Regions from separate parts of the Acidovorax sp. KPB24-03 genome, predicted to be linked through region 3. Evidence: predicted binding sites of a transcription regulator. Region 3 holds the regulator's gene; each other region holds the start of a gene.
The links. Region 3 encodes FNR, which switches genes on or off when oxygen is low (the NO sensors DNR and NnrR bind a similar motif). Its sites were predicted from a motif close to TTGATNNNNATCAA; they were not measured.

Region 1 (5,630 bases), on a different contig from region 3:
CGGCGGCCGCATCGGCGGCGCCAGGCGCGACCGGGGTGATGGGAATGACCTTGCGGGCAGGCCCGCTGGGTGGCTTCATGGCAGTTCTCGAAGGGTGGGCCGGCAAGGGAACGCGTCAGCGGCTGCGCCGCCGGCCAGGGCGCGCCGCGGGAAAGGCCCGGATCGCGTTCCCCGGTGGCATCGGCGCCGTCAGCGCACCGCGTTCGCGCGGTGGGACAGGCCCCATACGTAGGCGGTGAGCACGCCGATCTGGGCCTCGGTCAGCTTGTCGGCCTGGGCCGGCATCACGTTGACCTTGCCGTGGTTGACCATGGCGGTGATGGCCGCCTCGCCCCAGCCGTGCAGCCAGACGTCGTCGGTCAGGTTGGGCGCGCCCAGGGCCGTATTGCCCTTGCCGTCCATGCCGTGGCAGGCCGCGCAGGCGGTGAACTTGGACTTGCCCAGCGAGGCGCGCAGCGAGTCGTGCGGGCTGCCCGACAGGCTCAGCACATAGTGCGCGAGGTTGCGGATGTCCTCCGGCGAACCCACGGCCGCGGCCATGGGCGGCATGGTGCCCATGCGGCCCTTCTCCAGCGTCTCGCGGATGTTCTCCGGCGCGCCGCCGTGCAGCCAGTCGTTGTCGGACAGGTTGGGAAAGCCCTTGCTGCCCCGTGCGTCCGAGCCGTGGCACTGCGCGCAGTTGTTCATGAACAGGCGCTCGCCAATGGCCATGGCCTCGGGGTTGGCCGCCATGTCCTCGGTCTTCATCGCGGCGAACCGGGCGTACAGCGGCGCGAGCTCGGTGCGCGCCTTGGCCATCTCGGCCTCGTACTCGCCGGCCTGCGTCCAGCCGAACTGGCCGGCGAAGCGGCCCAGGCCCGGATAGACGGCCAGGTAGCCGAAGCCGAAGACGATGGTGAGCACGAACAGCCACATCCACCAGCGCGGCATGGGGTTGTCCATCTCCCGCAGGTCCTCGTCCCAGACGTGGCCCGTGGTGTTGTCGGTGCTGGGCGCGACCTTCTTGCGGGCCGTGATCCAGAGCAGCAGCAGGCAGCCCAGGATGCCGACCACGGTCAGCCCCGCCACATAGACCGACCAGAAATTGTGGGTGAAGTCACTCATGTCGTTCTCATTGTTTTTTGCGGATCAGTCTTGCTCGAAGGGCAGGCGCGCGGCCTCCTCGAACCGGGCCCGGTTGCGGCGCGAGAACGCCCAGACCAGGATGCCGAGGAAGCACGCCAGCGATGCCAGCGTGGCGACGATGCGCACAGTGGTGATGTCCATGACCAGCTCCTTGCGGTTCGTTACTTGAGGGCGCGGCCCATGACCTGCAGGTAGGCCACGAGCACGTCCATCTCGGTCTTGCCCTTGACCTCCTCGGACGCGGCGGCGATCTGCTCGTCGGTGTAGGGCACGCCCACCGTGCGCAGCGCCTTCATGCGCGGCGCGGCCACGGCGGGATCGACGGGCGTCTTCTCCAGCCAGCTGTAGGCGGGCATGTTGGATTCGGGCACCACGTCGCGCGGGTTGTTCAGGTGGATGCGGTGCCACTCGTCGCTGTACTTGCCGCCCACGCGGTGCAGGTCGGGGCCGGTGCGCTTGCTGCCCCACTGGAAGGGGTGGTCGTACACGAACTCGCCGGCCACCGAGTAGTGGCCGTAGCGCAGCGTCTCGGCGCGGAAGGGGCGGATCATCTGCGAGTGGCAGTTGTAGCAACCCTCGCGCAGGTAGATGTCACGGCCCAGCAGCTGCACCGCGGTGTAGGGCTGCACGCCCGTCACGGGCTCGGTGGTGGACTTCTGGAAGAACAGCGGCACGATCTCGGCCAGGCCGCCGATGGCGACCACCAGCACGATCAGCACGATCATCAGGAAGTTGTTGGTTTCGATCTTCTCGTGCGAGAAGCCGGCCGATTTGGGGTTGTGTTCGGACATGGAATGGGCTCCTCGGGGCTCAGGCATGGGCCGTGTTCACGGCGGGGATCGACACCTTGACCGAGCGGCCCGAGATGGCGGTGGCCCACACGTTCCAGGCCATCACCAGCATGCCGCCCAGGTACAGCAGGCCGCCGGCGAAGCGGACCACGTAGAACGGATAGGTGGCCTTCACGCTTTCGACGAAGGTATAGGTGAGCGTGCCGTCGGGGTTGACCGCGCGCCACATCAGGCCCTGCATGACGCCGGCGATCCACATCGCGGCGATGTACAGCACGATGCCGATGGTGGACATCCAGAAGTGCAGCTCGATGGCAGGCACCGAGTGCATCTTTTCCCGGCCGAACAGGCGCGGGATCAGGTAGTACAGCGAACCCATGGTGATCAGGCCCACCCAGCCCAGGGCGCCGGCATGCACGTGGCCGACGGTCCAGTCGGTGTAGTGGCTGAGTGCGTTGACGGTCTTGATGGACATCATCGGGCCCTCGAACGTGGCCATGCCGTAGAACGACAGCGACACGATCAGGAAGCGCAGGATGGGGTCGTCGCGCAGCTTGTGCCAGGCGCCCGACAGCGTCATCACGCCATTGATCATCCCGCCCCAGCTGGGGGCCAGCAGGATCAGCGAGAACACCATGCCCACCGATTGCGTCCAGTCCGGCAGCGCGGTGTAGTGCAGGTGGTGGGGGCCCGCCCACATGTAGGTGAAGATCAGCGCCCAGAAGTGCACGATCGACAGGCGGTAGCTGTACACCGGGCGGCCGGCCTGCTTGGGGATGAAGTAATACATCATCCCGAGGAAGCCCGCGGTGAGGAAGAAGCCCACGGCGTTGTGGCCGTACCACCACTGCACCATCGCGTCCTGCACGCCGGCATAGGCCGAGTAGCTCTTCATCCAGCCGGCAGGCACTTCGGCGCTGTTGACCAGGTGCAGCAGCGCCACCGCCAGGATGAACGCGCCGAAGAACCAGTTGGCCACGTAGATGTGGCGCACCTTGCGGCGGCCGATGGTGCCGAAGAACACGATGGCGTACGACACCCACACCAGCGTGATCAGGATGTCGATGGGCCATTCCAGCTCGGCGTATTCCTTGCCGGTGGTGTAGCCCAGCGGCAGGCTGATGGCCGCCGCCACGATGACGAGCTGCCAGCCCCAGAACGTGAACGACGCCAGCGGCCCCGCGAACAGGCGCACCTGGCAGGTGCGCTGCGCCACGTAGTAGCTGGTGGCGAACAGCGCGCAGCCGCCGAAGGCAAAGATCACCGCGTTGGTGTGCAGCGGCCGCAGACGGCCGTAACTGAGCCAGGGAATGCCGAAGTTGAGTTCCGGCCAGGCCAGCTGGGCGGCGATGAAGACGCCGACCAGCATGCCCACCACCCCCCACACCACGGCCATGATCGAAAACTGCCGCACGACGGTGTCGTCGTAATGCGCGGCAGCGGTTTTTGGAGATTCCATCGTGCACCTCTTTGATTGCACGGAAAGTTTCTTCCGGATACCCGTTGGGGGCATTGACGCATGTCAATCGTTGCGATGAATCCGGCCGGAGTCACAGAGCGTCAGGCCAACCACTGGCAGCACGGCTGCCCGTACAGGGTTGGCATGAGTCGGCAACCACCAGAGAATCGCCAATGGATCTCTACCAAGAAATCAGGAGTCAGGCCGCGGTCACCGGGCGGATTCGAACCTGAAGCGCAACACCTGTGTTGTCAATGAACAAGGCGATCCAGACCCGCGTGTACGAGCGGTTCGGCATCCTTCCAAGACCAAATTCTGGACGGCGGGCCTCACTGGTCGTTCAGCAGGGACGTCACTGCTTCGCCGCTACACCGACCACCCAGACGAGACTCCCTTTCTGCGTCGAGCCGAAAGAGCCTACGCACCTTGGTAGCCACTGACCTGAAACACCCGCGATTCCTGTCGGCGCAGTCCCGCTTAGGGAGCGAAGGAGAGTTGCCCTTGGGCTGGTTGAGCGGCAGAGGGGACGCACATGAGGCGGTACCAGAAGGCCCGCCCCACAAGGCTTTGCCCTGCATTCGAGTCGACGCCAGATCAGCTGCCGCTGCACCCGGGCAAGGTTGCGCGGGTCGCCACGGTTGCAGCACTGTCGTCGCGCCCACCTGCGTTGCGGGTATAGGTGCAGCCATAACGTGCGTCAGCGACGGTGGCGGGCGTTTTCACGTCGTCACCCGCGGGCTTGGTGCCTTTCTCAACCCAATCGGCCATCGCCTTGAATGCTTCGGACTGCTCGGCCACGGTGAAATCGCAGTGGCTGGGGGCGCGAATGGCGCGCTGCACCAGCCACTGGCCATTGCCGTTGGCCTCGACGCGGTCGCGGTAGACCTGCTCCATGTGGAAGGGCACGTACATGTCGCCCAGCGTATGCAGGGTGACCACCGGGATGCGGAACTGGCCATTGACCTGTGGCACCCAGCGCAGGCCATCGGTGCGCAGGCGGTTGGCGTCGGGTGCCGGCACCCACTTCGCGATGGTGGCGTTGAAGTCTGCCACCTCTGCCGCGCTGGCATTGAACCGGTAGACCGTACCGGTGGTGTCGATTCCCTGCTTGTTCAGGATGCCGTTGAGGGTGCCGTCGCGTCCGAAGGTGCCCCACACGGTGTTTTGCAGCGGAGCATTGGCAAAGCCCTGGTCGAAGATCGGCCGCGGCCCGCCGGTCAGGTTCATGACGATGTCTTTGAGCTTCTGCCCTTGCGGCGTCACCGATGCAAACGATGTCTGGCTGCCGAACATGGCGTCGCGCACGCGCGGAGCGAGCGCGGCCCAGTCGGTGGTGGGTGCGGCGACGGCGGGCACACCGGCCAGCTTCTGCGCCGCCAACTGGTAGGCACCGAAATAGTTGTACAGCGACAGATCGCCCAGCACGGCGCACATCGGCAGGGCGCCCTGGTAGCGCCGCTTGTGGACCGCCGTTTGCTGCGCCTCGTCCTCGATGGCGGCGGCGGCGATGTGGCCGCCCATCGAGACACCGGTGACATAGGTGCGGGCAGGCTCTGACAGCACACGGCCGTTGGCGGCGGCAATCGCCACAAACGCATTGGCCAGCGCATTGGTGTCTTCCACGCCCACGCGCACGTCATAAAAATTCTTGGTGTAGCTGGATGCCGCCCAGGCGTAGCCGTTTTCGATCAGGTAGCGCCGGAAGGCCGGGTTGGACACGGTCAGCGCATTGCCTTCACCCGCATAGCCATGGGCGTACATCACCAGGATACCGTTCCAGTTCTTCGGAACCTCTACACGGTAGCCCGCGCCGGCATTCGTGCCGCTCCAGCGGTCGGTCTGCACCGTGGTGCCATCCATGGCCGCGAATGGCAGGCTGGCGGTGGCCACGGCAAAACTGGTGCGGGTGTCTTGCACGCGGTTTTCCTCTGGCACGAGGCCCCCGCCACCACCGCAAGCCGAGAGCAGCAACGCACTGACGGCGCCGATGGCAGCCGTGCGGGAAGGAATCAAAAAGCGGATCGGCTGCATGGTTGTCTCTCTCTCGTTAGGGGAGCAATGACGCCCGGATTGGCGGCGCCAGTCTAGGCACGGCTTGCGTTACCCCTGCGCGGGTTTTCCCGCGCGTTTTGTCACGCGGGCGACGGGTGGCGGCAGCAGCGGTTGGTCTGCCATAGGGGCCCGTCAGCCCCATAGGGGCCCGTCAGCCGCTGCGTGACGCGGCGGGCGTTGAATGCCGGGACGGTTTGGCTTGG
Region 2 (19,138 bases), on a different contig from region 3:
TGAAGATCACCCGGAAGGCGGGGTGGAACGGCGCGAAGCCGGGCTCGTTCGGCTCCAGGATGAAGGTCTCGAAGAACCAGGTGGTGTGCGCCAGGTGCCATTTCACCGGGCTGGCGTCGGGCATGGATTGCGCGCAGCAATCCTCGTCGGACAGCGGCAGCGCCAGGGCCATGGAGGCGCGGCGCACCTCGGCGTAGCGCACGCTCAGCGTGCAGGGTGCGACGGGGTGGGGAATGCGGGTGGCGAAGTTCATGGCTGGGCATGCACGACGGCGAACCAGCCCCGCTCGTCCGTCCAGGCCTGAGCGCGCGAAAAGCCCGCGCGCGCCAGCAGCGCCTGAAAGGCCGTGAGGCTGTATTTGTAGCTGTTCTCGGTGTGAATGCGCTCGCCCGCGGCAAAGTCGCGGCCTCCACCAGGCCAGCGCACCTGCACACCTTCGCGGGCCTCCAGGTGCATTTCGATGCGCGACTGCTCCCCGTTGAAGAACGCCCGGTGCTCCCACGCCTCGGGCGTGAAATCGCTGCCGATGAGCCGGTTCACATGGGCCAGCACATTGCGGTTGAACGCGGCCGTGACGCCAGCGGCATCGTCGTAGGCCGCCTGCAGCACGTCCACATCCTTGGGCAGGTCGATGCCGATCAGCAGCGCGCCATCGGCATCGACCAGCGAGCGCATGCGTGACAGCAGCTCCAGCGCCTGGGGTGGGTCGAAATTGCCGATCGACGAGCCAGGGTAGAACACCACGCGGCGTGCACGGGGAATGTCCGGGGGCAGCTGGATGGGGCGGGTCAGATCGCCCGCCACCGCATGGGCCTGCAGTGCGGGCAGGTCGCTGCACAGGCGGGCCACGCCCTCGCGCAGGAAGTCCGCCGAGATGTCCACGCCCACGAACCGCTCGGGCTGCAGCAGGCGGCACAGCATGCGCGCCTTCTCGCAGTTGCCCGCGCCCAGTTCGATGACGGTGCCGCCCTGCCCCACGGCGCGGGCGATGTCGTCGCCGTGCGTCCGCATGAGCGCTTGCTCGGTGCGGGTGGGGTAGTACTCGGGCAATCGGGTGATTTCCTCGAACAGCTGGGAGCCCCGCTGGTCGTAGAAATACTTGGGGGAAATGCACGCGGGACGGCGGGCCAACCCCTGGAGGATGTCGTGGTGCGGTGTGTTCTGCATGTCGCTCGGGGGCTGGGTCTGTCGGATCGCGGCGCACCGGGGGCGGCGCGGCTGCAACGCATGGCCGCCTCCAATCGCTCTCCGGCAACCTGAGACGGCCATGTAACAGAGCATTACAGACGCCCCGCCACCCGGATGTAGGACACGTCCGCAAATCCATCAGCGCCATCCGGCGGCACATCGGCTGCGCTTTCCAGGACACGCATGGCCATCATCCCCGCCACCGCACGGTTTTTTCTCGGGCCCCATGGCGCGCCCGCGCGGCTGCGCCACACTCCGCCGATCGACACCACCGGCCGGCTACCACGGCCTGCTTCGCTGCCATGGATTCCCTGACCCAGATCGCCCTTGGTTCCGCCGTTTCGCTCGCCGTGATGGGCCGGCGCACCGCCCCCTGGAAAGCCGCGCTGTGGGGTGCGGTGGCGGGCACGCTGCCCGACCTGGACGCCTTCATCGACCACGGCAATGCCATTGCCAACATGGTCGAGCACCGGGCGGAAAGCCATGCCCTGCTGTACCTCAGCCTGTTTTCGCTGCCCCTGGGCGCGCTGGTGGCGCGCCTGCATGGCGAGCAGGCCGGCTGGCGAAGGTGGTGGCTGGCGATGTGGCTCGCGCTCGTCACCCACCCGCTGCTGGATGGCATGACGGTGTACGGCACCCAGCTTTGGAAGCCGTTCACCAGCCACCCGTACGGGGTGGGCAGCATCTTCATCATCGACCCGCTGTACACCGTGCCGCTGATCGTCGGCGTGGTCGCCGCGCTGGCGAGCGGCCCGCCGGTCGGGGCCCGCTGGAACCGCTGGGGCCTGGCGCTCAGCACGCTCTACCTGGCGTGGAGCGTGGGCGTGCAGCAGCACGTCACCGGCGTGGCGATCGCCTCGCTGCGCACGCAGGGCCTGCCGGTGCAGACGGTGCTGGTGACACCCACCCCGTTCAACACCCTGCTGTGGCGCGTGGTGGCGGTCACGCCCACCCAATATGCCGAAGGCTTCTATGCCCTGGCCGACGGCAACAGGCCCATGCAATGGACGGTGCACGAGCGCGGGGCCCCGCTGATCCAGCGCTACGGGACCGTGCCGGACGTGCAGCGGGTGGCGCGCTTCAGCCACGGCTTTTATCGCATGCGTTCGCGGGACGGCCGCGTGTTCGTGACCGATCTGCGCATGGGGCAGGAGCCTGACTACAGCTTCCAGTTCGATCTCGGCACACCCGCGCAGCTGGATGCCGGCCAGCCCGAGGTGGCGCTGCGCGGACAGCGCCCGGACATCGGCACGGCCCTCGCCGCGCTGTGGCGGCGCATGTGGGGGCATGCGGGCGGCTCGGGGCCGTTCGGTGCTGGCACGGCCCCATGAAAAAAGCCGGCGCCACGCGCCGGCTTTCCCCACCAGTCTGTCAGTGGCCGCACCCGCGGCCCGCGGTCAGAACCGCCAGCCCAGGCCCACGCCGGCCAGCACGGGATCGATCTTGAAGGTGCCCAGCTTGGCACCGGCTGCGAACACGTCGGTCTGGATGTAGACCTTCTTCACGTCGAAGTTCAGCACCAGGTTCTTGGTGAGGGGAATGTCCACGCCGACCTGCAGGGCGCCGCCCCAGCTGCTCTTGTCGATGCTCACGCCGGCGGGCAGGCGCACGCTGGAAAACCGCGTGTAGTTCACGCCAGCGCCCACGTAGGGACGAAAGCCCGCGGTGTCGAAGTGGTACTGCAGCATCAGCGAAGGCGGCAGATGCTTGAGCGTGCCGATCTGCGCGTTCAGGGCGCTGGAGGACAGCCGCTGCTTCTGGGGCACGGTCAGCACCAGCTCGGCGGCAATGTTGCGGTTGAAGAAATAGGAGATGTCGACTTCAGGCAGCGTCTTGTCGTTGATCGACAGGCCCAGGCCGGTGCTGTCCTTGTTGGAGGAATCCAGGTTCACGGCACGCGCACGAACGAGCCAGGGGCCTTCCGCCGTTTGCGCGAAGGCGGCGCCGGAGGTCAATGCGCACAGCACGGCCAGGGCCAGCAGGTTTTTTTTCATACGGAAACTCGATGCGTTGAACGGGGACGACCCCCGTGCATGCATTGGGCCGGCAAACGGCCTGGACGGCCTTGCCATGGATCAAACCGCCGGCAGGTTGTGCCGCAGCGCCACGAGGGCCGCAAAGCGCCCTCCTCCCCGCTCTCAGTGCGCGCCCTTGCCCCGCATGCGCTGCACCAGCGTGACCACCGCCAGCACGGCGGCACCGGCCACGATGCCCACCACCGCATTGAGCAGGTTGGGCACCAGCACGCGCCACAGGCCGCCCGCCGGCCACTGGGCCGCCGATGCGGCCAGGCCCTCGACCGCGTGGTGGACGACGGGCACGCCATGCACCAGAATGCCGCCGCCCACGAGGAACATGGCGGCCGTGCCGGCGACCGAGAGCACCTTCATGAGCCAGGGCGCGGCGGCCACGATGCCGCGGCCCAGCGCCTGCGCGGCGCGACCCGTCTTGCGGGTGAGCCACAGGCCCAGGTCGTCCAGCTTGACGATGCCGGCCACCAGGCCGTACACGCCCACCGTCATGATGAGCGCGATGCCGGCCAGCACGGCCACCTGCTGCCCGAACGGGGCGCTGGCGACCGTGCCCAGCGTGATGGCGATGATCTCGGCGGACAGGATGAAGTCGGTGCGCACCGCGCCCTTGACCTTGTCCTTCTCGAAGGCGGCGATGTCCACCGCCGGGTTGGCGTTGGCCAGGGCATGCGCCTCGCGGCCCGCCTCTTCCTTGGGGGCATCGCCGTGGGGCAGGAACCGGTGCGCCAGCTTCTCCGCACCCTCGAAGCACAGGAACGCGCCGCCCACCATGAGCAGCGGCGTCACAGCCCAGGGAATGAAGGCGCTGATCAGCAGCGCGGCCGGCACCAGGATGGCCTTGTTGACGAGCGAGCCCTTGGCCACCGCCCAGACCACGGGAATCTCGCGATCGGCGCGCACGCCCGTGACCTGCTGGGCATTGAGCGCCAGATCGTCGCCCAGCACGCCGGCGGTTTTCTGCGCCGCCACCTTGGTCATGACGGACACGTCATCGGCCATGGCGGCACTCTTCTTGGCAGCGACCTTGGTCATCAGGGCCACGTCGTCCAGAACGGTGGCGATATCGTCGAGCAGCGTCAAAAGGCTGGCACCGGCCATGGGAATCCTTAAAAAATCGAGGGAGGGAGCGGGTCCACGGGCACGGCGGCGAAAGGCTGCAAGGCCACGGGAACGGCGCGCGGGCCGGGCATGCCGGCCGAAAAGCCTGGCGCCCATCGCCCAGGCGGCGCCCACTATAGCAACGCCCTGCGATGGGTCCGTGTCGGTGCAAGGCGCATACTGGCGGCCTTCCCACCGATATCGGGGTCCTGCACGCGGGCTCTCGCTCCCGCCGCATGCCAGGCTACCTGACCAAGCAAGAAAACATCGCCATCGCCGGCGTCGACGACCTCGTCATCCGCTCCCTGCTGGACCGCCAGCAGTTCTCCGACCCCCTCGGCGACGCCGAAACCCTGGGCATCTCCTCCGCCGCCTGGCCCCTCTTCGGCCTGCTGTGGCCCTCGGGCGCGCAACTGGCCGCGCGCATGGCGGCGCGGCCCGTGCAGGCGGGCGAGCGCATCCTGGAGCTGGGCTGCGGCCTGGCGCTGGCCAGCCTGGTGTGCCACCGGCAAGGCGCCGACGTGACCGCGAGCGACTGCCACCCACTGGCCGGCACGTTCCTGCGCGAGAACCTGCGCCTGAACGGCATGGGCACCATGAAGTACCGACAGGGCCAATGGGGCAGCGGCGAAGCGCTGGGCCCGCCGCAGCAGGACGAGAGCCCGCTCGCGCAGGCGCACGGCGGCCCGGTGCACGGGCTGTTCGACCTCATCATGGGCAGCGACCTGCTGTACGAACGCGATGCCCGCGCCAGCCTCGCGCATTTCATCGGCCTGCACGCGGGCCCCGCGGCCCAGGTCTGGATCGTGGACCCGGACCGGGGCAACCGCGCCGCCTTCAGCAAGCAGATGGCCGCGCAGGGCTTCGGCCTGCGCGAAGAACGGCTGGACCGTGCCGCGCTGGACGATGCGCCCGCCTACAAGGGCCGGCTGCTGGTGTACTGCCGCACCTGAACGCCGAAGACGGCACGAGCACACAGGCCGCCGGAGCGCGCCGGGCGCGCTTCCGGCTCTTCGGCCTTCCTCAGCCCACCCAGCGGCGCGCGTTGCGCCAGATGCGCATCCACGGGCTCAGCGCGCTGCGGTCGCCGCTGGTCCAGCTCATCTGCACGTTGCGGAACACGCGTTCGGCGTGCGGCATCATGGCCGTGAAGCGCCCATCGGCCGTGGTCACCGCCGTGAGGCCGCCCGCGCTGCCGTTGGGGTTGAACGGGTACTGCTCGGTGGCCGCGCCGTGGTGGTCCACATACCGCATGGCGGCGATGGCCTGGGCCGGGTCGCCGCGGTACTTGAAGTTGGCGTAGCCCTCGCCGTGCGCCACGGCGATCGGCAGGCGGCTGCCCGCCATGTCGGCGAAGAACAGGCTGGGCGATTCCAGCACCTCCACCAGCGACAGCCGCGCCTCGAAGCGCTCGCTCTGGTTGGTGGTGAAGCGGGGCCAGGCCTCGGCGCCGGGAATGATGTCGGCCAGCTCGGCGAACATCTGGCAGCCGTTGCACACACCCAGGCCGAAGGTGTCCTTGCGGCCGAAGAAGCCCTGGAACTGCTCCGACAGCACCGGGTTGAACGTGATCGAACGCGCCCAGCCGATGCCCGCGCCCAGCGTGTCGCCGTAGCTGAAGCCGCCGCAGGCGACCACGCCGGCAAAGTCCGACAGCTGCGCGCGGCCCGCCTGCAGATCGGTCATGTGCACGTCGTAGGCCTCGAAGCCCGCTTCGGTGAAGGCATAGGCCATCTCGATGTGCGAGTTGACCCCCTGCTCGCGCAGGATGGCGACCTTCGGCCGCGCGAGGTTCAGGAACGGCGCGGCCACGTCCTCGGCCGGATCGAACGTGAGCGCCACGTGCAGGCCCGGATCATTGGGCACGCCTGCGGCGGCATGCTCGGCATCGGCCGTGGCCGGGTTGTCGCGCTGCTGCGTGATCTTCCAGCTCACCGCGTCCCACACCTGGTGCAGGTCGGACAGGGTGGCGCTGAACACGTTCTTGGCATCGCGCCACACCTGCAGCTCGCCCTTGCCGGCGTCCATGGTGGACGAGGCAGGCCGCGTCTTGCCGATGAAGTGGCTGGACCGGGACAGGCCGTGCTCGCGCAGGGTCTGCATGACCTCGTTGCGCTCGGCGGTGCGCACCTGCAGCACCACGCCCAGCTCTTCGTTGAACAGCGCCTTGAGCGTCAGCTCCTCGCGGCGCGCGCTCACCTGCGAGGCCCAGTTCTTGGCGTCGCCCGTCTCCATGCGGCTGTCGCTGATGCCGTCGCCCTCGGTCACGAGCAGATCGACGTTCAGCGCCACGCCCACATGGCCGGCGAAGGCCATCTCGGCCACCGCGGCCAGCAGGCCGCCGTCGCTGCGGTCGTGGTAGGCCAGGATCTGGCCCTTGGCGCGCAGCGCGTTCACGGCATCGACCAGGCGCACCAGGTCCTGCGCATCGTCCAGGTCGGGCGCCACGTCGCCGCTCTGGCCCAGCACCTGGCCCAGGATGCTGCCGCCCATGCGGGCCTTGCCATGGCCCAGGTCGATCAGCACCAGCGTGGTGTCGTCCTGCGCCGCGTCCAGCTGCGGCGTGAGCGTGCCGCGCACGTCGGCCAGCGTGGCGAAGGCGCTGACGATCAGGCTCACGGGGGAGGTGACCTTCTTCGCACCGCTTTCATCCTTCCACTGGGTGCGCATGGACAGCGAATCCTTGCCCACCGGGATCGAAATGCCCAGCGCCGGGCACAGCTCCATGCCCACGGCCTTCACGGTGGCGTAGAGCGCTGCATCCTCGCCGGGCTCGCCGCAGGCGGCCATCCAGTTGGCCGAGAGCTTCACGCGCGGCAGCTCGATGGGCGCGGCCAGCAGATTGGTGATGGCCTCGGCCACGGCCATGCGGCCCGAGGCGGGCGCGTCGATAGCGGCCAGCGGCGTGCGCTCGCCCATGCTCATGGCCTCGCCGGCAAAGCCCTGGAAGTCGGCCAGCGTGACGGCGCAGTCGGCCACCGGCACCTGCCAGGGGCCCACCATCTGGTCGCGGTGCGACAAGCCGCCCACCGTGCGGTCGCCGATGGTGATGAGAAAGCGCTTGCTCGCCACCGTGGGGTGAGCCAGCACGTCGATCACCGCCTTTTGCAGCGCCACGCCCGTGAGATCGATGGGCGCGAATTCGTGCTGCACGGTCTTCACGTCGCGGTGCATCTTGGGCGGCTTGCCCAGCAGCACCTCCATGGGCATGTCCACCGGCAGCTTCTGATCGCCGGTTGCGGCCGTGTCCTCCAGCACCAGCTGGCGGTGCTCGGTGGCCGTGCCGATCACGGCGAACGGGCAGCGCTCGCGCTCGCAGAAGGCGCGGAACTGCTCCAGCGATTGCGGCGCGATCGCCAGCACGTAGCGCTCCTGGCTTTCGTTGGACCAGATCTCTTTCGGGGCCAGGCCCGACTCCTCGAGCTGCACCGCGCGCAGGTCGAAGTGCGCACCCCGGCCGGCGTCGTTGGTCAGCTCGGGGAAGGCATTGGACAGCCCGCCCGCGCCCACGTCGTGGATCGCCAGGATGGGGTTGGCCGCACCCTGCGCCCAGCAGTGGTTGATGACCTCCTGCGCGCGGCGCTCGATCTCGGGGTTGCCGCGCTGCACGGAGTCGAAATCGAGTTCCGCCGCGTTCGCGCCCGTGGCCATGGAACTGGCCGCGCTGCCGCCCATGCCGATGCGCATGCCCGGGCCGCCCAGCTGGATCAGGAGCGAGCCGGCCGGGAATTCGATCTTCTGCGTGAGGCCCGCATCGATGGTGCCCAGGCCGCCGGCGATCATGATGGGCTTGTGGTAGCCCCGGTCCACGCCGCCCACCGACTGCTCGTACTCGCGGAAATAGCCCAGCAGGTTGGGCCGGCCGAACTCGTTGTTGAACGCCGCGCCGCCCAGGGGGCCTTCCACCATGATCTGCAACGGGCTGGCGATGTGCTCGGGCTTGCCGAACTCGCCGCCCCAGAGCTTGGACACCGTGAAGCCAGTCATGCCCGCCTTGGGCTTGGAGCCGCGGCCCGTGGCGCCCTCGTCGCGGATCTCACCGCCCGCGCCGGTGGAAGCGCCGGGGAACGGCGAGATGGCCGTGGGGTGGTTGTGCGTTTCCACCTTCATCAGGATGTGGTTCGTGACGCTACTCTTTTCATAGCACACTGCCCTAGTGGAATTTGCACTGGCGGGCATTTTGGCCAAAAACCGCTCGACGCGCGTGCCTTCCATGACCGAGGCATTGTCCGAATACGCCACCACCGTGTGCTGGGGCGCCAGCTGGTGGGTGTTGCGGATCATGGCGAACAGGCTCTTGTCCTGCTTCTCGCCGTCGATGGTGAACTGCGCGTTGAAGATCTTGTGGCGGCAGTGTTCGCTGTTGGCCTGCGCGAACATCATCAGCTCCACGTCGGTGGGGTTGCGCGCCAGGCCCTGGAAGGCATTGACCAGGTAGTCGATCTCGTCGTCGGCCAGGGCCAGGCCCCACTGGGCGTTGGCCGCCTCAACCGCCGCGCGCCCGCCGCCCAGCACATCGACGAACTCCATCGGCGCGGCCGGCAGCTCGGTGAACAGGGCCTCGGCGCCCGAGCGGTCCCACACCACCGACTCGGTCATGCGGTCGTGCAGCAGCGCGGCGATCTGCCCGCGCTGCGCGTCGGTCAGCGTGGGCGTGCCGCCCAGCAGGCCGGATTTGAGCGAGAGGCGGTATTCGGTGATGCGCTCCACGCGGCGCAGCGCCAGGCCGCAGTTGTGCGCGATATCGGTCGCCTTCGACGCCCAGGGCGAGACCGTGCCCAGGCGCGGCGTGACGACGATGGCCGGGCCATCGGCCGGGCCGCCGTAGGGGTCCCCATAGGTCAGCAGCGCGGCGAAGCGATCGGTTTCGGCCGGGGTGGGCACCGCGTCGGTGGCCACCAGGTGCACGAAGCGGGCGGCGATGCCCGTGATGCGGTCGTGGATGGCCTGCAGCGCGGGCAGCAGCTGGCGCATGCGGAAGGCGCTGAGGGCGTTGCCGCCTTCGAACGTGCTGAGGTGCAAGGAGGGCTTCGTGGACGATGTCGGCGAGATCACTTCGGCGGCCTGTTGGGTGATGGAAAAGGTGCGGCCCCACCCTGGACCGCCGGCCGCTGACTGGGGCCGGCTGGGCAGGGTGCGGAGAATGCTGAGCCCGGCATTTTACCGGGGGCGGATCGCATCGCCGACGAGGCCTTCGCCCGCGTGGCCCGCATCGGCCAAGCGCCGATGGGATAATTGGCCCCATGAGCATCACCATCAAAGACGCCGAAGGCATCGCCGGCATGCGAGAGGCATGCCGACTGGCTTCGGAAGTGCTGGACTACATCGCGCCCCACATCCAGCCTGGCATCACCACGAACGAAATCGACCGCCTCGCGGCCGAATGCATGGCGCAGCAGGGCACCATCTCCGCCACCATCGGCTACCAGCCGCCGGGCTATCCGCCCTACCCCAAGTCGCTGTGCACGTCGATCAACAACGTGGTCTGCCACGGCATCCCGAACGACAAGCCCCTGAAGAAGGGCGACATCATGAACGTGGACGTCACCGTCATCACCAAGGACGGCTGGTACGGCGACAACAGCCGCATGTACCTGATCGGCGACGTCTCCATCGCCGCCAAGCGCCTGTGCAGCCTCACCTTCGACGCCATGTGGATCGGCATCCAGCGCGTCAAGCCCGGCGCCCGCCTGGGGGACATTGGCCACGCCATCCAGAAGTACGCCGAGGGCCACGGCCTGTCGGTGGTGCGCGAGTTCTGCGGCCACGGCATCGGCCAGAAATTCCACGAAGAGCCCCAGGTGCTGCACTACGGCTACCCCGGCACGCTGGATGAGCTGCTGCCCGGCATGACCTTCACCATCGAGCCCATGCTGAACGCCGGCCGCCGCGAGGTGAAGGAGTTCGGCAACGACGGCTGGACCATCGTGACCAAGGACCGCAGCCTGTCGGCGCAGTGGGAGCACACCGTGCTGGTGACCGAGACCGGCTACGAAGTCCTCACCCTGTCGGCCGGATCGCCGCCGCTGCCAGCCTTCGTGACCGCCACGAAGACCTGACCGGAACACGGCGCGCGGGCCGGCCGCGCGGCGGCCGGGCGCACGGTTCTTGCTTTGCCTGGTGCTAACCTGCCAACCCAGTCGCCCCATCCGCACCCGCCACCCCGCCGCCGTCCATGACCGACCTGCAAACCCTGCGCGACGCCTACCGCCAAGACAAGGCCACCCTGCTCGCGTCGCTGCAATCCACGGGCGCCTCCACGCGCGGCGTTCGCACCCTGCTGCACAAGCTCTCCACCCTGGCGGACCGCCTGCTGCGCCAGCTGTGGCAGCGCGCCGGCATGCCGGACGACCTGGCGCTGGTGGCCGTGGGTGGCTACGGCCGGGCGCAGCTCTTTCCCCATTCCGACGTGGACGTGCTCGTCCTGCTACCGGATGGCGCCACGCCCGGGGCCGGCTGCGCCTTGTCCACGTGCATCGAATCGTTCATCGGCAGCTGCTGGGACGCGGGCCTGGAGATCGGCTCCAGCGTGCGCACGGTGGCCGAGTGCCTGACCGAATCCGCGGCCGACGTGACCGTGCAGACCTCGCTGCTCGAAGCCCGCCGCGTCTGCGGCAGCTCGCCGCTGTTCGCCGCGTTCCAGCAGCGCTACGACGCGCAGATGGACGCGCAGGACTTCCTCATCGCCAAGACGCTGGAGATGCGCCAGCGCCACACCAAGTACGAGAACACGCCCTACTCGCTGGAGCCCAACTGCAAGGAGTCGCCCGGCGGCCTGCGCGACCTGCAGACGGTGCTGTGGGTCGCCCGCGCGGCCGGCCTGGGACGCGACTGGCGCGAACTGGCCGCCAACGGCATGGCCACGCCGTTCGAGGTGGCCCAGATCGAGCGCAACGAGGCCGTGCTGTTTCTCATCCGCGCGCGGCTGCACGCCGTGGCCGGCCGCCACGAGGACCGGCTGGTGTTCGACCTGCAGACCGCCGTGGCCGAATCGTTCGGCTACCGCTCCCACTCGCCCGACGGCAAGCGCCTGGCCATGCGCGCAAGCGAAACCCTCATGCGCCGCTATTACTGGGCGGCCAAGGCCGTGTCGCAGCTCAGCCAGATCCTGCTGCTGAACATCGAGGAGCGGCTCAGCCCCTCCACGCACGAACTGCACCGCATCAACGACCGCTTCTTCGAAAAGGCCGGCCTCGTCGAGGTGGCGAGCGATGACCTGTACGAGAAGCAACCCCACGCCATCCTGGAAACCTTCCTGCTCTACGAAACCACGCTGGGGCTGAAGGACCTGTCGGTGCGCACGCTGCGCGCGCTCTACAACGCCCGCGGGGCGATGGACAGCGCCTTCCGCCGCGACCCGGTCAACCGCGCGACCTTCATGAAGATCCTGCGGCAGCCCTCGGGCATCACGCATGCGATGCGGCTCATGAACCAGACCTCGGTGCTGGGCCGCTACCTCTGGCCGTTTCGCCGCATCGTGGGCCAGATGCAGCACGACCTGTTCCACGTCTACACCGTGGACCAGCACATCCTGATGGTGCTGCGCAACGTGCGCCGCTTCTTCATGGCCGAGCATGCGCACGAATACCCGTTCTGCTCGCAACTGGCCGGCGGCTGGGACAAGCCGTGGCTGCTGTACCTGGCGGCGCTGTTCCACGACATCGGCAAGGGCCGCGGCGGCGACCACTCCAAGATCGGCGCAGAGGAAGTGCGCCACTTCTGCCGCCAGCACGGCGTGGACGAGGAAGACGCGGCGCTGGTCGAGTTCCTGGTCCGCGAGCACCTGGCCATGAGCCAGGTCGCGCAAAAGCAGGACCTGTCCGATCCGGACGTGATCGGCGCTTTCGCCCAGCGCGTGGGCAGCGAGCGCCGCCTCACCGCGCTGTACCTGCTCACCGTGGCGGACATCCGCGGCACCAGCCCCAAGGTCTGGAACGCGTGGAAGGGCAAGCTGCTGGAAGACCTGTACCGCGCCACGCTGCGCGCCCTGGGCGGCCACGCCCCCAATGCCGCCGCCGAAATCGAGGCCCGCAAGCGCGAAGCCATGGTCATGCTGGCGCTGCAGGCCCAGCCGTTCGAGGCGCACAAGAAGCTGTGGGACACGCTGGACGTGGGCTATTTCATGCGGCACGAAGCCGCCGACATCGCCTGGCACACGCGCCACCTCTCGCGCTACGTGGGTACCGGCCGCACCGTGGTCCGCGCGCGGCAGTCGCTGGCGGGCGAAGGTCTGCAGGTGGCGGTTTATGCGCCCGACCAGCCCGACCTCTTCGCCCGCATCTGCGGCTATTTCGACCGGGCGGGCTTCAGCATCCTCGATGCGCGGGTGCACACCGCCCACGATGGCTGCGCGCTCGACACGTTCCAGGTCGTGGCCTCGGAGCAGGCCGGGCACTACCGCGAACTCACGCACATGGTGGAGAGCGATCTCGCCCGCGCGATCGAGGACGAAACCGCGGGCCTGCCCGAGCCGGCACGCAAGCGCGTCTCCCGCCGCGTGAAGAGCTTTCCCGTGGCCCCGCGCGTCACGCTGCGCCCCGACGAGAAAGCCCAGCGCTGGCTCATCAACATCTCCGCCAGCGACCGGGCGGGCCTGCTCTACCTGGTGGCGCGCATCCTTTCGCGCCACCACCTGAGCGTGCAGCTGGCCAAGGTCAGCACCCTGGGCGAGCGCGTGGAAGACACCTTCCTCGTGCACGGCCCGGAACTGCAGAGCAACGCACGGCAGATCCAGATCGAGACCGAACTGCTGAACGCGTTGTCCGAGTGAAGGGCCACTGGGATACGCCCCATCCGATGCTACTTATTTGATAGCATAACGCCCTAGTATTGTTTGCGCTGGCGGCCAATTCCATTCATATTTTCCGAGGCAACGCTTGCCTGGTCCGTCAGTCGTCTTCCGCGTCGGCGAGCTCGGGAAACAGCACCTCGGTGTAGCCGAACTGGGTGAAGTCGCGCACCCGCATCGGGTAGAGCTTGCCGATCAGGTGGTCGCATTCGTGCTGCACCACGCGCGCATGGAACCCCTCCGCCGTGCGATCGATCGGGTCGCCATACGGGTCCAGGCCCTGGTAGCGGATGCGGGACCAGCGCGGCACCTTGCCGCGCAGGCCGGGAACGGACAGGCACCCTTCCCAGTCCTCTTCCTCCTCGTCGCCCAGCGGGATGATCTGCGGGTTGAGCAACACGGTGCGCGGCACCAGGGGCCGGTCGGGGTAGCGGGGGTTCTTGCGGTCCGAGCCGAAGATCACCAATTGCAGATCCACGCCGATCTGCGGCGCGGCCAGGCCGGCGCCATTGACGGCCTCCATGGTGTCCAGCATGTCGCGCACCAGCAGGTGCAGCGCGTCGGTGTCGAACTCGGTCACGGGCTGGGCCACGCGCAGCAGGCGCGGATCGCCCATCTTGAGAATGTGTTGAACGGTCATGGGAATGAAAAGAAGGGCCGACGGTCAGCGTCGAAGTGCCCGCAGCATAGCGCGCCGACCAACCCCATGCCGCAGGCACAATCCAGGCATGCCGCCCCCGCCCCCGCCAGCGCCTTTGCCACCGCCACCGCCCCGCCCTGCTCCGCTGCCCCTGCCGGTGCGCTGGCTGCTGCTGTGCTTTGCGGTGCTGAGCCTGGTGACCGGCATCATCGGCATCTTCGTGCCCGGCCTGCCGACCACGGTGTTCATCCTCATGGCCGGCTGGGCGGCGGCCCGCAGTTCGCCCCGGCTGCATGCGTGGCTGTGGCGCCACCCGCTTTTCGGCCCCATGCTGCGCGACTGGGCCAACGGCGGCCAGGTGAGCCGCCGCGCCAAGTGGAGCGCCAGCATCCTCATGGCGCTCGCGGCGGCCGTGCTCATCTTCAGCCACGCACCCCGCTGGGTGGCCATCAGCGCTTCGCTGTGCATGGCATGCGTGCTCGCCTGGCTGTGGCAACGGCCAGAGCCGGCCCGTTGAGGGCCATGTGAGGCAACTTGCAACCCGATCCATCAGGCAACCGCAGTTCTTCGAATTTGCTCACTTTTTGTGTATATAATCTAAGTCTTGTTCCTCGATAGCTCAGTCGGTAGAGCGCCGGACTGTTAATCCGTAGGTCCCTGGTTCGAGCCCAGGTCGAGGAGCCATCGACAGCCTTCCAAGCTGTGAAAAAGCCCGCTATTTCATCGATAGCGGGCTTTTTTGTTTGCCGGTCCCGTGATTTTTTGACCAGGCATTGCCGACATCGACCGAACCGGCCGTCCGGCCATCGCCTACACCCTGCCCTCTGCCGCTTCGGCATCCTTTGTGGTTCCTTGCTGCGGGTCACCCAACCCGCAGGCCATTCAATCATCCCAAAGGAGTGAATCCATGCAGAAAACCACCACCGCGTTCGTTCTCACCCTCGGCCTGCTGGGCGCCGCCGCACCGGCCATGGCGCAGTACACCGGCCCCACCACGGGCGAACATGCTGCAGCACCCGCAGCCGGCAGTGGCTACACCGGGCCCACCTCGGTGCCCACGATGACGGTCAAGCAACTGCTCGACACCGCCACGGACGACCAGCACGTCCGCCTGCAAGGCCGCATCGTGTCCCATGACGGTGGCAAAAACTACACCTTCGCAGACGACAGCGGCCGCATGCCCGTCGAGATTTCGGACAAACGCTTTCCGGCAGGCCAACCCATCAGTGCCCAGCAGCGGGTGGAACTGGTGGGAGAGGTCGACAAGGGCATCCGCAAAATGGAGTTCGAGGTGGAGCAGGTTCACCTGATTCCCTGATCGGATGAGGCTGCGGCCCGAGCGCCGCCACTCGCCCCAGTGAAAGGCCATCCGCGGGGATGGCCTTTTTGCCATCGCCTGCTGAAGGCAGGCTCGGATCGACTCCATCCAAGCAGTCTCCGCACAACCGATCCGAAGGTGGCCTCCCCGCCCCGCAGCCCTGCGCACTCGGCGACAATGCATTGCTTCTTCCATTTTTCCCTGTGCATGGCTGACGATCATTTGCCTTGGCTGCAACCCGGCGACGAATTTCCCAGCGTGGCGCTCAGCTGGGGCAGCGAATCCGCGGCCCCGGGACTGCTGGCCGCTGGTGGAAATCTCAGCGTCGCCCAATTGAAAAGTGCTTACCAGCAAGGCATTTTTCCGTGGTTCAGCCCCGGTCAACCCGTGCTCTGGTGGAGCCCCGATCCCCGCATGGTGCTGCCCGTGGCGGAATTTCATCTGCACCGTTCACTGCGCCGCACCTTGCAGAAATTCCGCGTCTCGCCCCAGTGCGAAATCCGCGTGGACCATGACTTCGGCGCGGTCATCAAGGCCTGTGCCGGCACGCCAAGGTCGGGCCAGAACGGCACCTGGATCGTGCCGCAGATGGTGGACGCCTATCGTGCATTCCACACCGCCGGCTTTGCGCACAGCGTGGAGGCGTGGGTCGACGGCCGGCTCGTCGGCGGGCTGTACTTCATCGCGCTGGGCAAAGCCGTTTTTGGCGAATCGATGTTCGCCCACGCCACCGATGCATCGAAGGTCGCGCTCGCAGCTTTCGTGTGCTTGTGCCGGCACCACGGCGTGGCGCTCATCGACTGCCAGCAGAACACAGCCCATCTGGCGTCTTTCGGCGCCCATGAAATAGACCGCGCCCGGTTCCTCGACCACGTGGCAAAGGCCTCCCGGGAAGCACCGGTTTCCTGGAAATTCGAGCCCGTATACTGGACTGCGCTGATGCCCCCTAATGGGAATCCGGGATGACGCAACTCAACGATCTGCCGCTGCACACCTTGCAGTTCTATGCCACGGCCCCTTACCCATGCAGCTACCTGCCTGCACGGCAGGCACGCTCGCAGGTTGCCACCCCCAGCCACCTGATCCAGAACGATGTGTATTCGGATTTGGTGTCGCGGGGGTTTCGCCGCAGCGGCATGTTCACCTACCGCCCCTACTGCGATGGCTGCCAAGCTTGTACGCCGCTGCGCGTGCTGTCCAAATCGTTCAAGCCCGATCGCAGCCAGCGCCGCGCATGGGCGAAGCACGGAAACCTGCAGGCACGCGTCCTGCGCCTGGGCTACGTGCCCGAGCACTACCAGCTTTATCTGCGCTACCAGAACCTGCGCCACTGCGGCGGCGGCATGGACCACGACAGCATCGACCAGTACACCCAGTTCCTGCTGCAGAGCCGGGTCAACTCCCGGCTCGTGGAGTTCCGTGAACCCGACCTGGACGGCACACCCGGTGCATTGCGGATGGTCTCGATTCTGGACGTGTTGGACGACGGCTTGTCTGCCGTCTACACGTTCTACGAACCCGACCCCAGCTGCAGCTACGGCACCTACAACGTGCTGTGGCAGATCGAGCAGGCGCGCACTCTGGATCTGCCCTATGTCTACCTGGGCTACTGGATCGAAGAGAGCCCGAAGATGAACTACAAGGCACGCTTCCTGCCCCATGAATTGCGGACCAACGGCGAATGGAGACTCGCGCCATGAGATGGTGAAGACGGCCGCCCTGCATTTCACAAGATAAAATGCGCGCTTCTCGTCAACACACATCACCATGAAAAAAGACGATGCCGGCGCGCCCGCCAAACCCAGCGTCCAGGTGCTGGAGCGCATGTTTGCACTCATCGACGTGCTCACCTCGCGCGAGGAAGCGATTTCCCTCAAGGAAATCAGCGAGAAGACCGGTTTGCACCCTTCCACGGCCCACCGCATCCTGAACGACCTGACCATCGGCCGTTTTGTGGACCGCCCGGAATCAGGCAGCTACCGCCTCGGCATGCGTTTGCTGGAATTGGGCAACCTAGTGAAAGCGCGCCTGAGCGTGCGCGATGCGGCGCTGACCCCGATGCGCAACCTGCACAAGCTGATCCAGCAGCCCGTCAATCTGAGCATGCGCCAGGGCGATGAGATCGTGTATGTCGAGCGAGCCTACAGCGAACGCTCCGGCATGCAGGTGGTCCGTGCCATCGGCGGCCGAGCGCCGCTGCATCTGACGTCGACGGGCAAACTGTTTCTGGCCGCAGACGATCCTCAGCGGGTCAGAGCCTATGCGATGCGCACTGGCCTGTCAGGACACACCCGCAACAGCATCACGCAGCTGCCGGTGCTGGAGCGCGAATTGGGCAAAGCCCGCCAATACGGTATTGCGCGAGACAACGAGGAACTCGAACTTGGCGTGCGCTGCATGGCAGCGGGCGTGTACGACGACCAGGCCCATCTGGTCGCAGGCCTTTCGATCTCCGCCCCTGCGGATCGCCTGGATGAGAACTGGCTGCCAAAGCTCCAGGCGACTGCCAGCGAAATCTCCCAGGCCCTGGGTTATTCCACCAGCCGGCGCGACAAAACAACTGCCCCCTAGCATGCCCCAAGAAAAAAACGCGCATGGCAAACAATGCGCGTGGTTCAAAGGGGTCGGATCGCCTTTGGTCTTTCGCCTCTCCTGATCTCAAGCCCTGCCATTCAGAACAGGCGGGGACCGAGTTGCGTTAGGGCTTCGTGCCGATGGCGTGAAGGGTGGGCGCACCACCAATGGAAGGCAGTTTTTCCACCCAGTTGCGCACGCGCTCAGCATCGCCCAGGCGGCTGAACTTGCCTGCAGAATCCAGGAAAACCATGATCAGCTTGCGGCCCGATATCTGAGCCTGCATCACCAGGCAACGGCCTGCTTCGGAGATGTAGCCCGTCTTCTGAAGGCCGATGTCCCAAGCCGGGCTTTTCACGAGCCGATTGGTGTTGTTGTACTGCAGCGTGCGGCGCCCCACGGCCACTTCATAGCTGGGAGACGTAGTGAGTTCGCGCAGCATGGGATCGCCATGGGCAATATTGACCAAGGTGGCCAGATCGCGGGCACTGGACTGGTTATGGCTGGACAGGCCCGTGGGCTCCACATAGCGGGTATCCGTCATGCCCAGCAGCTTCGCCTTCGCGTTCATCTGCGCGACAAAAGCCTCCAGTCCGCCAGGGAAGGTGCGGCCCAAGGCATGTGCCGCACGGTTTTCGCTGGACATGAGGGCCAGATGCATCATCTCGCCCCGCGTGAGGGTCGTGCCCACGGCCAAACGAGAACTGCTGAACTTCTCGGTATCCACATCGTCTTGCGTGATGGTGATGGGCTCATCCATCGGCAAGTGGGCTTGCGATACGAGCAGCCCGGTCATCAATTTGGTCAGCGATGCAATGGGCAGAACGGCATGGTCGTTCTTGCTCAGCAGGACTTCGTTGGTCTCCTGGTCGATGACCAAGGCCACGCTGGACTTCAAATCCAGGGGATCGGTGAGGGAGTGCAGGCCGGCGACTTGTCCGAAGGACAACTTTTCAGGGACGGCCACCATGCGAGTGGCGACCTTCACGCTGCGCGCAGATGCGCGGGTGGTGGCCTTGACACGGGTCACCGCCTTGCGGGAAACCACCGTGGCAGAGCGTGCCACAGGACGCTGTTTGGCAGTCGAAGATGCAGCCTGCTTCTTGACCTGCACCTTCTTTCGCTCTGCCGCGTGCACCGAGGTGGCCGTGAGCGCAATGCTCATCGCAAGGAATGCGACGGTGCGAAAAAAAACGAGAAGAAGCGCGAGGGCGTACGTGCATCAGAATGCTCCAAGCGGTAAAAAGTGTTTGTCAGTGTACAGAATCGAAAAAAGTCGCGCAAGATCAATACCTTGCGCGACCTTTCAATAAAGTGAATGAATTATAAATTCGATGATCAGCCTTGTGCGGCGACTCGATCGGCTTTACTTTGTAATTTGTTCAACGCACTGATATAGGCTTTGGCTGACGCGACCACGATGTCGGGGTCTGCGCCCACCCCGTTCACCACCCTGCCGCTGTTCTGCAGCCGCACCGTCACTTCCCCCTGGCTCTCCG
Region 3 (4,083 bases):
CGTGGGCCGGGCCGCCAGCGCGCACCAGCGCCCCGCAGGGCGCCGCGCACATCGCCAGGCAATGCGGGCCGCCTGCCAGCCCCATGGCCAACGCGGTCCAGACCAGGGTGTCGGGCATGGCGGCGTCCTTCAGATGATGCGGGAAAAGCGCGCGCGGTTGCGGTCCGCCTGCAGGTAGCGATCAAACAGCATCGCCACGCCGCGCACGAAGAACCAGCCCATGGCCGTGACCTCGATGCCTTCCTGGCCGAGCACGACCAGGCCCTGCGCCTGCAGGTCCTCCAGTGCCTGCAGTTCGGTGGCGAAGTACTGCCGGAAATCGATCAGCCACGCCTGCTCCACCGGCTCGAACAGCACCTCGCCCTGGCACATCAGCGCCATGATGACGGAGCGGCGCACCAGGTCGTCGCGCGTGAGCGCCAGGCCCCGCACCACCGGCAGGCGCCCCTGGTTGATGAAGTCGTAGTACTCGTCCAGCGTCTTGGCGTTCTGGCTGTAGGTGGCGCCCACGCGGCCGATGGCCGACACGCCCAGGCCGAGCAGGTCGCAATCGGGCTGGGTGCTGTAGCCCTGGAAGTTGCGGTGCAGCCGGCCCTGGCGCTTGGCCACGGCCAGGGCGTCGCCCGGCAGCGCGAAGTGGTCCATGCCCACATAGACGTAGCCGGCGTCCTGGAACGACCGCAGCGATTGCGACAGCATGGCCACCTTCGACGCCGCCAGCGGCAGATCCGCCGGCACGATGCGGCGCTGCGGCTTGAAGCGCTCGGGCAGGTGGGCGTAGGCATACAGCGCGATGCGGTCCGGCCGCAACCGGCCCACCTGCTCGAGCGTGCGCTCGAAGGACTCGGGTGTCTGCCGCGGCAGGCCGTAGATCAGGTCCACGTTGATGGACTCGAAGCCCAGCGCACGCGCGCTGGCCACCAGGTCGAAGACCTGGCTGGCCGGCTGGATGCGGTGCACGGCCTTCTGCACTTCGGGGTCGAAGTCCTGCACGCCGAAGCTCAGGCGGTTGAAGCCCAGCTCCGCCAGCAGCGCCAGCCGGCCCGCGTCCACCGTGCGCGGATCGATCTCGATCGAATACTCGCCGCCGGGCGCAAGCGTGAAGCTGCGCTGGAGCATGGCCATCAGCGACCGCAGGCCGTCATCCGACAGGAACGTCGGGCTCCCCCCGCCCAGGTGCAGCTGGCTCACCACCTGGCCCACGCCACACTGGGCCGTGTGCAGGTCGATCTCGCGGCTGAGATAGCGCAGGTACACCTCGGCCCGCTCGGGGTGGCGGGTGATGATCTTGTTGCAGGCGCAGTAGTAGCACAGCGACTCGCAAAAGGGAATGTGCACATACAGCGACAAGGGCAGTGCCTTGGCGGCCGACCCCAGGCGGCGCTGCTGCAGCGCGAGAACGTAGTCGTCCTGTCCGAAGGCCTCCACGAACCGGTCGGCGGTCGGGTAGGAGGTGTAGCGGGGGCCGGGCACGTCGAAGCGGCGCAGGAGTTCAGGGGTGACAGCGATCATGGGATTTCCTTGTGCCTGCCCAATGTGCCGCAGGCCCCGGGGGAAACCCTTGACCTGGGTCAAGGGTTCTGCAGGCGCACGCTGCCACAATTGATCCATGACAGGTGCCCGGCGTTCGCCCGGGCTCTACCACCCTGCCGGCCGCCCGCCCTCCCCTCACCACAAAGGCCTTTTCCCATGAATCCGCAAACCATCAAAGTGGCATGCTCGAACTGCAACCTTCGCGAGCTGTGCATGCCGCTGGGCCTGAACGATCAGCAACTGCAGCGGATCGACGACATCGTGGCCGTGCGCCGCAAGGTCAAGCGGGGGGCCACCCTGTTTCGCAATGGCGAGCCCTTCAGTTCGCTCTTCGCCATCCGCACCGGCTTCTTCAAGACGTGCGTGGCCACCGAAGACGGCCGCGACCAGGTCACGGGCTTTCAGATGGCCGGCGAGATCATCGGCCTGGACGGCATCGTCAGCGACCACCACACCTGCGACGCCGTCGCGCTGGAAGACGCCGAGGTCTGCGTCATGCCCTTTGACCGCATCGAGGAGCTGTCGCGCGAGGTCACGGCGCTGCAGCACCACGTGCACAAGATCATGAGCCGCGAGATCGTGCGCGAGCACGGCGTGATGCTGCTCCTGGGCAGCATGCGGGCGGAAGAGCGCCTGGCGGCCTTCCTGCTCAACCTGGTGCAGCGCCTGCATGCCCGGGGCTTCTCGCAGTCCGAACTCGTGCTGCGCATGACGCGCGAGGAAATCGGCAGCTACCTCGGCCTCAAGCTGGAGACGGTGAGCCGCACCTTCTCGAAGTTCGTCGAGGACGGCATCGTCGAGGTCAAGCAGCGCCACGTGCGCATCCTGGAGACCGCGGCGCTCAAGCGCATCGTGAACTCGCAGAACTGCCACTGAGCGGCCGGCCTGCGGCACCGGCGCTGGCATTTCATGCGCCCGGGTGGTGGCGCGCGCAGTCGGCGGGCCGGTCGGTCACGGGCACGGGGCAGCGGTTCAGTTCGAACGGCGACATGGCCAGCAGCGTGGTGAGTGCGCTCGACGCCATCGTCACCAGCCAGAAAGCGAAGAAGGCGATGGTGTAGACCCCCTCGCGCGAGAGCGCCAGCGGCTGTCCGAACCAGTGCATGTCCTGTGGGTCCACCAGGGCAAAGACCAGCATTTCCAGCACGCCCGCCATCAGGAAGGCGGGCCATGCAATCCACATGAGGCGTTGGGTCCACATTGCGCTTGTCTCCTCGTTTCGGGGGGTGGTGCGGACAGGCCGCCTTCAGCGCGGCTGGTCCTGCACGGGGGTGGCCGCATGGTTGCGCGCCTTCATGGCCGGGGCCAGGCTGTTCGGCGCGCCCTGCAGCGTCTTGTTGATCTCGATGCCCTGGCGGTAGTAGTCCTCGGCCACCACCGGGTCGGGGCGCACGACCGCCACCCACAGCGTGGTGAAACCCGCCACGACCACGATGGCCGGCCCGGCAATGACCATCCAGACGAAGCCGAACTTCCACCAGGGAGCGGCCGAAGGAAGGGGAGCCGGTGCGGCGGCGATAGGGGATGGCATGGTGTTCACTCCTGACAGGAAAAGAAGAAATGCGGTCGGAACAGCGGTCTGGCGCCTGAAACGGTGACGGTGTGGCCGGCGGCGCTCATCGCGGCACCAGGAAGACCGACTTCTCGGCGACATGGCCGCCCGAGCCCAGCGCCTGCACGTCGAACTGCACGGCATGCGATCCGGGCGGCGCGGAGCCGTAGGGGATCTGCAGGCGCACGGCCACCCAGCGGGACTCGGCCGCGCCGATCTCCACCTCGGCGTCGGACGCCACGCGCAGCCCCTGCAGCCCGCTCGCTCCGATGCGGTAGCGCTGGCCGGACTCGGTGGCATTCATGATCTGCAGGCGGTAGATGTTCTCCAGCTGCCCACCGGCCACGATGCGCGAGAGCGCGGCGCGGTCGCGCACCACGTCCACCTTAAGCGGCGTGCGCAGCACCAGGCTGGACAGCAGCCCCACGCACAGCGCCACCAGCAACGCGCTGTAGACCAGCACGCGGGGGCGCAGCACGCGGCGCAGCATCTGCGCCCGGCCCCAGCGAGCCGCCACGCCGTTCTGCGTGGAAAAGCGGATCAGCCCCCGCGGGTAGTGCATCTTGTCCATCACGGTGTTGCAGGCGTCCACGCACAGCCCGCAGCCAATGCACTCGTATTGCAGGCCGTTGCGGATGTCGATGCCCACCGGGCACACCTGCACGCACAGCGTGCAGTCGATGCAGTCGCCCAGGCCCCGGGCCTTGTAATCCACCGTCTTGGTGCGGGGACCGCGCGGCTCGCCGCGCGCGTCGTCGTAGGTGACGATGAGCGTGTCGCGGTCGAACATGGCGCTCTGGAACCGGGCATAGGGACACATGTACTTGCACACCTGCTCGCGCATGAAGCCGGCATTGCCGTAGGTGGCGAAGCCGTAGAACAGCACCCAGAAGATCTGCCAGCCGCCCTGCATCGCCAGGAGCTCGCCCGACAGTTGGCGGATGGGCACGAAGTAGCCCACGAAGGTGAAGCCCGTCCACAGCGCCACCGTGATCCAG

Region 1: ccoN (cytochrome-c oxidase, cbb3-type subunit I) is a predicted target of FNR. The motif match lies at 3,429-3,442, and genes of this name have one in related genera.
Region 2: AC27KI_RS05505 (OmpW/AlkL family protein) is a predicted target of FNR. The motif match lies at 3,254-3,267, and genes of this name have one in related genera.

Annotation. Positions count from the first base shown of each region.
Region 1 covers NZ_BAAJYR010000200.1:29-5,658, forward strand. The annotation lists gene ccoP (cytochrome-c oxidase, cbb3-type subunit III) at 190-1,104, opposite strand; gene AC27KI_RS16985 (cbb3-type cytochrome oxidase subunit 3) at 1,129-1,266, opposite strand; gene ccoO (cytochrome-c oxidase, cbb3-type subunit II) at 1,287-1,916, opposite strand; gene ccoN (cytochrome-c oxidase, cbb3-type subunit I) at 1,936-3,375, opposite strand; gene AC27KI_RS17000 (alpha/beta hydrolase) at 3,970-5,406, opposite strand.
Region 2 covers NZ_BAAJYR010000022.1:308-19,445, forward strand. The annotation lists partial or broken gene AC27KI_RS05490 (DinB family protein) at 1-253, opposite strand, end outside; gene egtD (L-histidine N(alpha)-methyltransferase) at 250-1,167, opposite strand; gene AC27KI_RS05500 (metal-dependent hydrolase) at 1,491-2,519, shown strand; gene AC27KI_RS05505 (OmpW/AlkL family protein) at 2,586-3,182, opposite strand; gene AC27KI_RS05510 (DUF808 domain-containing protein) at 3,327-4,319, opposite strand; gene AC27KI_RS05515 (class I SAM-dependent methyltransferase) at 4,556-5,272, shown strand; gene purL (phosphoribosylformylglycinamidine synthase) at 5,343-9,341, opposite strand; gene map (type I methionyl aminopeptidase) at 9,563-10,378, shown strand; gene AC27KI_RS05530 ([protein-PII] uridylyltransferase) at 10,495-13,089, shown strand; gene def (peptide deformylase) at 13,208-13,747, opposite strand; gene AC27KI_RS05540 (YbaN family protein) at 13,836-14,264, shown strand; tRNA gene AC27KI_RS05545 (tRNA-Asn) at 14,356-14,431, shown strand; gene AC27KI_RS05550 (YgiW/YdeI family stress tolerance OB fold protein) at 14,655-15,065, shown strand; gene aat (leucyl/phenylalanyl-tRNA--protein transferase) at 15,273-16,031, shown strand; gene AC27KI_RS05560 (arginyltransferase) at 16,028-16,765, shown strand; gene AC27KI_RS05565 (IclR family transcriptional regulator) at 16,833-17,636, shown strand; gene AC27KI_RS05570 (serine hydrolase) at 17,764-18,804, opposite strand; gene AC27KI_RS05575 (2-isopropylmalate synthase) at 18,978-19,138, opposite strand, start outside.
Region 3 covers NZ_BAAJYR010000285.1:103-4,185, forward strand. The annotation lists partial or broken gene AC27KI_RS19235 (sulfite exporter TauE/SafE family protein) at 1-118, opposite strand, end outside; gene hemN (oxygen-independent coproporphyrinogen III oxidase) at 130-1,512, opposite strand; gene fnr (fumarate/nitrate reduction transcriptional regulator Fnr) at 1,690-2,409, shown strand; gene AC27KI_RS19250 (hypothetical protein) at 2,441-2,734, opposite strand; gene AC27KI_RS19255 (FixH family protein) at 2,780-3,064, opposite strand; partial or broken gene ccoG (cytochrome c oxidase accessory protein CcoG) at 3,150-4,083, opposite strand, start outside.